One region of the Novosphingobium sp. BL-S-20 genome, then DNA from elsewhere that is predicted to be linked to it. Evidence: predicted binding sites of a transcription regulator. Region 1 holds the regulator's gene; each other region holds the start of a gene.

Region 1 (2,266 bases):
CTGGTGCCTATCCTTATCGGATTTCTGGGCCTGATGACGATTCAGGCGCCGGATCTGGTGGTTTCAGGCGATGGTCGCCATGTCGGATGGATCGATCCGGACAGTCGGCGTCTCGTGATGCTGCGTAACAGTTCGAGCGATTATGCGCTGGACAACATGATGGAGGCGGCAGGAAGGCGTGAACTTCCCGAAGTCGTTTCGGCAGCTCCGCGAGCCAGATGCAACAGCGACTTCTGCGCCGTAGCAATGCGAACCTGGCGTGCGCGGTATCAGGTCCTTATTGCCAAAGGGCGCTTGATGGTGCCCGAAGATCAACTCGCAAGGGCTTGCAGGCAATCCGACGTCGTCATTGCCGACCGCCGGCTTCCGGACAGTTGCCGACCGAAGTGGCTGAAGGCCGATCGCGCCCTACTGGATCGCAGTGGCGGCGTGGCCATCGATCTGGATCGTCGCAGGATCACGACCGTTGCCGACACTCAAGGCGATCATGGCTGGTGGCGCGGCCGCAAGTAGATATCTTCGGGCAGGTTGGCTTCGATGAACCGAAGGGGAATTCCCCTCCGGTTCAGTGATAGCGGCGCAGAAGTCCTGCAAGCTTGCCCTGAACTTCCACTTCGTCCTGACCGTAGATTTGCGGTTCGTAAGCGGCATTGGCGGGATCGAGCCGAAGCATCCCGCCCTCGCGGCGGAGATACTTGAGCGTCGCTTCCTCGCCCCGGATCAGCGCGACGATGATTTCGCCATCGCGTGCGGTATTGGTGCGCTTCACGAGGGCGAAATCGCCGTCGAGAATGCCTGCATCGATCATGGAGTCGCCGGAAACTTCCAGCGCGTAATGCTCACCGGAGCCGAGCAGGGCGGCCGGGACCGGAAGCAAGGAATGGCCCTCCAGCGCCTCGATCGGCACGCCCGCTGCAATGCGGCCATGGAGCGGAATTTCGATCACGTCGTTGGCCGGTGTCGGAACCTTCGGAGCGCGAGCCGGAGCCTCTTCCGCCGCCGGAACGCTGCGGGCAGGTTTGGTCGTCGTATCCTCAGGCTGGCGCAGGACTTCGAGTGCGCGGGCGCGGTTGGGCAGGCGGCGAATGAAGCCGCGCTCTTCCAGGGCCGAGATCAGGCGATGAACGCCCGACTTCGACTTGAGGTCGAGCGCTTCCTTCATTTCCTCGAAGCTGGGTGAGATGCCGCTTTCTTCGAGCCGGACCTGGATGAACCGGAGCAATTCATGCTGCTTGCGCGTCAACATCTGCTTTGCCTCATATGTTCTGCGGCCCTTGGCCCGGCCGGATAGTGCTGCGTCGCCAGGTGATCCTTGAAGGAACAGATCTGAACCGATCTGCTGCCTAGAGAACTTTTCTGCGAACAATGAGGGAACAATTATGCAACGAACAGGGTATAGTCAAGCAATACCGCCATTCTGGAGCAAGAACATCCGAACCATGTCGCCCGCATCGGCCGCTTCGGCATGAGCGGGGCGGTCGATCAGGACGTTGCTGGCGGCCAGCGAGGAAAGCGCGCCGCTGTCCTGTAGCGAGAGGGCCTGCACGGTTTCCCCGTCCCATACCCCGCGCAGGAATTCCCGCCGCGCTCCGCCGGTCTTCAAGGGGGCGGAAAGTTTCGCTGCAATGCTTCGCGGCAGAGGCTCTGCGGCACCGAGGAGTGCGCGCAGGACCGGCAGAACGAAAAGATAGGCCGTTACCATGCTCGACACGGGATTTCCCGGTAGCCCGATCACGAGTTGCCTGCGCTCGCCATGATGGCGCGTTGCAATCAGCAGCGGCTTGCCCGGCTTGATCGCGACGCGCCAGAAATCGATTTCGGCTCCCCAGGCTTCCAGGGCGGGACGCAGAAGATCGTGATCGCCGACCGAGGCTCCGCCGCTGGTCACGATCACATCGGCGTCGGCGGCAGCGTCGAAAGCCGCGACAAGGGCGTCGAGATCGTCCGGGATAGGTCCATTCCGCTTCGCATCGACGGGCAGGCTGCGCACGAGCGCGGAAAGCATCGCGCCGTTGCTGGCCGGGATCTGATGATCGGCGCAGCAATCCGGTTCGGCGGCCAGTTCGTCGCCGCTGTCGATCACCGCGATTCGCGGAATGCGGTGGACGGGAAGGTGCTTGTGGCCTGCCGCCACCGCCAGGCCGATCTGGGCCGGTCCGATCAGCGTACCTTGCGCCAGGAGCAGGCCGCCATCGGTGAAATCCATGCCGCGCGGGCGGATATGCTTGTCGCCCGGGTGTGGCGGCGTGCCGGTGAGGACGAGGTC
Region 2 (2,266 bases), on a different replicon from region 1:
CGCTTCGTGCTGTCGATCGTGCTGACTTCGCCCGAAGAGCATGACCGGGAAGCGGCCTTCACCCAGGGCCTCACCCACCTCATCGCCAAGGCCCTGCTGCGCATGGATCCCTTGCCCGAGCGCGTGACCACACGCAGCTTCGACCTGCTGCGACAGGCGGTGGAGATGGTGCGCCACGATGCTCCCGGCGTCAGCCATGCGATCGAGAGCAACCCTTTCTCCGCAGAGGCCCGCAGCCTGTTCTTCGCGGAGATGGACGCCCTGCGCCTCAGCCTGGAACCGCCGCGCTCAACAGCCGCGCCCGCAATTCCGACTCGGTAAGGATCTCGATCCGTCCGCCCGCCTGGCGCAGTTCCTCGGCCTTGCGATACTGCGCCTCGGCCGTCACCCAGCGCCCGAGACTATGCCGTGCGCTGACGACCAGCAGCGTCGTGGTGGTGCCGACGCCAGAGACCACGCGCGCCCCCTCGCCCGCCAGAAACTGCGCAAGAATGCCGTCGCGGGCCTCGCCGAGAATGGCCACGCGCTCGCCCTTGAGCGGCCCTCCTGCGGCAGCGGTAGGCGCCTTGCGGGACTTGTCGGGCTTCGCCATCCAGCCCGAGAGATCGATCCCGGTCTCCTCCATGGCACGCACGATCACCATGCCCGCCGCGCGCGCATCGCTAAGCGCGTCGTGGTGCCGGTGCCGCAAGCCAAGGTGCCGCGAAAGCACGTTGAGCCGGTGACTGGAAAGCTGCGGCCAGGCCCGCTTGGCGACGCGGACGCTGTCAAGCCAGGACGTCTCGATCGGCGCCAGTCCGCCGATCCGGCAGGCCGCCGCAAGCGCGCCCTTGTCGAAGCCCGAATGCGCCACGGTGATGCGCCCGGTCAGGTGCCCGGCAATCGCGCCGTGAATTTCGCCGAAGGTCGGCTTGCCCGCGACATGTTCGGGCGAGATGCCGTGAATGCGGATGTTGAAAGTGGAAAATTCGTCGCAGGGATCGACGAGCGTCTCATAAGCGAAGACCTCGCACCCCTGCCGGAAACCGACGATGCCGATCTGGCAGATGCTGCTTACACGCGCGCAGGCAGTCTCGACATCGACCACCACGAAGTCGGGTTCTTCGGAGGGGAAAGCAGAGTCCAGAGCGGGAAGCGGATTCGAATCCGGAAGTTTCATGGCCCGCGATGTAGCAGGCACGGCCTGTCACCGCGACCACCAACGAAAAGAACATTTGCAGAACATTTTGATTGCATCGGCGCGCACCTTCGGTCAGTCTGACGGTTCAACGCTGACTCGGAAGAACAAGGTTTTCGCGAATGCCCGCGCTCGAAGTGGCCGAAAAGCTGTCGATTCTGGCGGATGCCGCCAAGTACGATGCCTCGTGCTCCTCGTCCGGGGTGAAGAAGCGCGATTCCAAGGACGGCAAAGGTATCGGCTCGACGCTCGGCAGTGGCGGTATCTGCCATGCCTATGCGCCGGACGGACGCTGCATCAGCCTGCTCAAGGTGCTGCTGACCAACAGCTGCATCTTCGATTGCCACTACTGCATCAACCGCAAGTCCTCGAACGTGCGGCGCGCGCGCTTCACCGCGAAGGAAGTCGTGGACCTGACGCTCGACTTCTACCGCCGCAATTATATCGAGGGGCTGTTCCTCTCCTCCGGTATCATCCGCACGCCCGACTATACGATGGAGCAGATCGTCGAAGTGGCCCGCTCGCTGCGCGAGGATCACGACTTTCGCGGCTATATCCACCTGAAGACGATCCCCGATGCCGATCCGGTGCTGGTCGAAGCGGCGGGCCGCCATGCCGACCGTGTCTCGATCAATGTCGAACTGCCGACCGTGAGCGGCCTCCAGCGCCTCGCGCCCGAAAAGTCGCAGGCGCGGATCGAGGGCGCGATGGGCACGATGCGCGCGGCCATCGAGGACGGCGCCGATGCCAGAAAGCGCTTCCGCTCCGCGCCCGTGTTCGCGCCCGCCGGGCAATCGACGCAGATGATCGTCGGCGCCGATGCCGCCACCGACCGCGATATCGTCTCGCGCGCAGCCACGCTCTATGACCGGTTTGATCTCAAGCGCGTCTATTATTCGGCATTCAGCCCGATCCCCGACGCCAGCACCGTGTTGCCCTTGCGCCGCCCGCCGCTGATGCGCGAACACCGGCTTTACCAGTCCGACTGGCTCATGCGCTTCTACCACTACTCGCCGCAGGAAGTGAGCGCCGCCGCCGATCCGGCGACCGGGATGCTGCCGCTCGACATCGATCCCAAGCTCGCCTGGG
Region 3 (2,266 bases), 1.1 Mb from region 1:
CCGGAAGCGGTGGCGGAACAGGTCTGCCCAGACGCCTTTGGGGCGCATGCGCGTGAAGAAATTCGGATCGTTGTCTTTGCCCCCGCGCATGGACTGTATCGTCGCCATGACCTTGCCAGCCCGGTCGGGGAAGTGGGCCTCCAGCCATTCGCGGAACAGCGGCGCCACTTCGTGCGGCAGGCGGATCATGATCCAGGTGGCATGACGGATGCCCTGGTCCAGCGATGCTGCGAGAATTTCCTCCAGGTACTGATCGGTGATCGAGGGAATGACCGGCGCGATCGAGACATGGGCGGGAACGCCCGCGGCGGCCAGCTTGCCGAGTGCCGCGATCCGCTTGGCGGGGGCCGCTGCGCGCGGTTCCAGCAGGCGGGAGAGCCGGGGGTCCATGCTGGTTATCGATATGGCCACGGATATGAGGCTATGCCGCGCCATTTCGGCAATCAGGTCCAGATCCTGCAACACTCGGTCGGACTTGGTGGTGATCGTGACCGGGTGGCGCGTTTCCAGGCAGAGTTCCAGCACGCTGCGGGTGATCCGGTAGCGTCCCTCGATCGGCTGGTAGGGATCGGTGTTCGTGCCCATGGCTATCGGTGCCGGGCGATAGCTCGGTTTGGCGAGCGCCGCACGCAGCAGGCGCGCCGCGTCTGGTTTGGCGAAGAGCTTCGTTTCGAAATCGAGACCGGGGGAGAGATCGTGATAGGCATGGGTCGGCCGGGCGAAGCAATAGATGCACCCGTGCTCGCATCCATTATACGGTTGCACGCTCCGATCAAACGGTATGTCCGGGCTTGAATTAAAAGACAAAATGGATTTCGGGAAAAGCTCTTGAACGGTCGTGCGTAGTTTCCCTGCAGGACCATCGATTGCTTCCCTTTCGTCGAGCCAATCCAAATCAGCTTCGCGCTGGGGCAGGTTGAAACGCTTGCTTACCGCGTTGCTAGGAGCGCCGCGTCCTGAGATTGGTTCGATCATTTTAACCTCGTAAGCGCCGGGCGAGTTCTTTCCATTTTCGATCATCAGACATCCACTCGGGCCGGTCAGGTTGTGCCGGGGTCGGGCGTATCTTGACCGGGCGGCGCTTACACTTGCGGCAGCGCAGATGAGCAGGAACCATTTCCATCGCGACGCTCCAACCGTGGAGCGCATACCATTGCCCAAGCTTTCCTGCGTCGAGCACGCCCTTATGCCCACAGCGGCAAAGCGCCTCTAGGTTCGCATCCCGGCGAGGGAAGTCGTAGAGGCTACGGAAGCTGATGTTCGCTGCCACGTCACGGGAACAGGTCTAGCTGGTCTGGGTCTGGAATGCCGGGATAGTCCTCGATTCGCTCAACGATTGACTGAGCGAGTTCGGCAGCGGCTTTCTCGCGCATCTTCTCGTCGGGCATGGTGATGCCAACCCTAGCCCACGCAGGGGCGTTGAGGATCGCCATTGAGAGTTGCTGGGGGTCGATTCGTTCCATGCGCTCAGGATAGAACAAATGTGGAACATCAAGCAAGGCCGCGACTCATGGAGAAGCCCGCCAGTTTCCTGACGGGCTCCCATACCAACTATAAGCGTACCTATTTATCAGTCCCTTAGGGGCCTGCCTGCTAGCGCGTCGCCAATCGTAGATACCAAATGGCGCACATCGTTCGGGTGAACCGGATCGAGGCGGTCATTCAGCCAACTCGCATACGCGGTTTTGATTAGGGCCATCGCAGCTTCGTTGCGCTCCTCCACGGAGGGGAAGTGATGCGGCCTCTCGTTGATCTTCATGCGCGGACCTTCCTTGAAGGTTGGCAACTGATCTCCACCGATAGCGAGATTCTTTATCTCGGCGCATACCACCTTGGCGGCTTCGGGCTGCTTTCCGTAAAGCTTCACCGCCTCGTCCCAAGCGTCACTGTAAGCTTGCTCGGTTTCCTTGATGTAGAGGTCAGCACGAACGCTATTGAGGATCGAGCCCACAACATCTAGGCGTTCCTCAAGCTGGCGAATGGCATCCCTGTTATCGTCATGAAGGGCGCGCATCTTATCGTCGAGCATCGTCAGACGAGCGTTCAAGGCGGTTAGCGCGGCGATCAAGTCAGCGTCGGCCATAATATCAATTTGTGTAGTCATCTCAGGTTTTCTCCCACTTCTTCTGGTGGTTTGTTGTTCAGTCGTTCTACTTATCAGGGCTTGTGAGCCTCGATAGCGCGATCCAGCGCAGCGAACATGATCGCCCAAAAGTCGGGCTTGCTCTCACTCAGAGTGGCGAGGTCTGTAGACATGATATCCACA

The links. The regulator LexA, encoded in region 1, represses DNA repair genes until DNA is damaged. The targets are predictions, from matches to a motif close to GTTCCNCNCTTGTTCT.
Region 2: ACZ1II_RS00835 (putative DNA modification/repair radical SAM protein) is a predicted target of LexA. The motif match lies at 1,208-1,223, and genes of this name have one in related genera.
Region 3: ACZ1II_RS11715 (DUF6771 family protein) is a predicted target of LexA. The motif match lies at 1,475-1,490, and genes of this name have one in related genera.

The regions. Positions count from the first base shown of each region.
Region 1 is NZ_CM145494.1:1,906,942-1,909,207, reverse strand. Features, by position in the region: gene ACZ1II_RS16645 (ComEC/Rec2 family competence protein) at 1-513, shown strand, start outside; gene lexA (transcriptional repressor LexA) at 566-1,246, opposite strand; gene ACZ1II_RS16635 (molybdopterin molybdotransferase MoeA) at 1,400-2,266, opposite strand, start outside.
Region 2 is NZ_CM145493.1:190,652-192,917, forward strand. Features, by position in the region: gene ACZ1II_RS00825 (prephenate dehydrogenase/arogenate dehydrogenase family protein) at 1-321, shown strand, start outside; gene ACZ1II_RS00830 (exonuclease domain-containing protein) at 269-1,159, opposite strand; gene ACZ1II_RS00835 (putative DNA modification/repair radical SAM protein) at 1,300-2,266, shown strand, end outside.
Region 3 is NZ_CM145494.1:850,253-852,518, forward strand. Features, by position in the region: gene ACZ1II_RS11710 (PA0069 family radical SAM protein) at 1-972, opposite strand, end outside; gene ACZ1II_RS11715 (DUF6771 family protein) at 1,272-1,463, opposite strand; gene ACZ1II_RS11720 (hypothetical protein) at 1,571-2,104, opposite strand.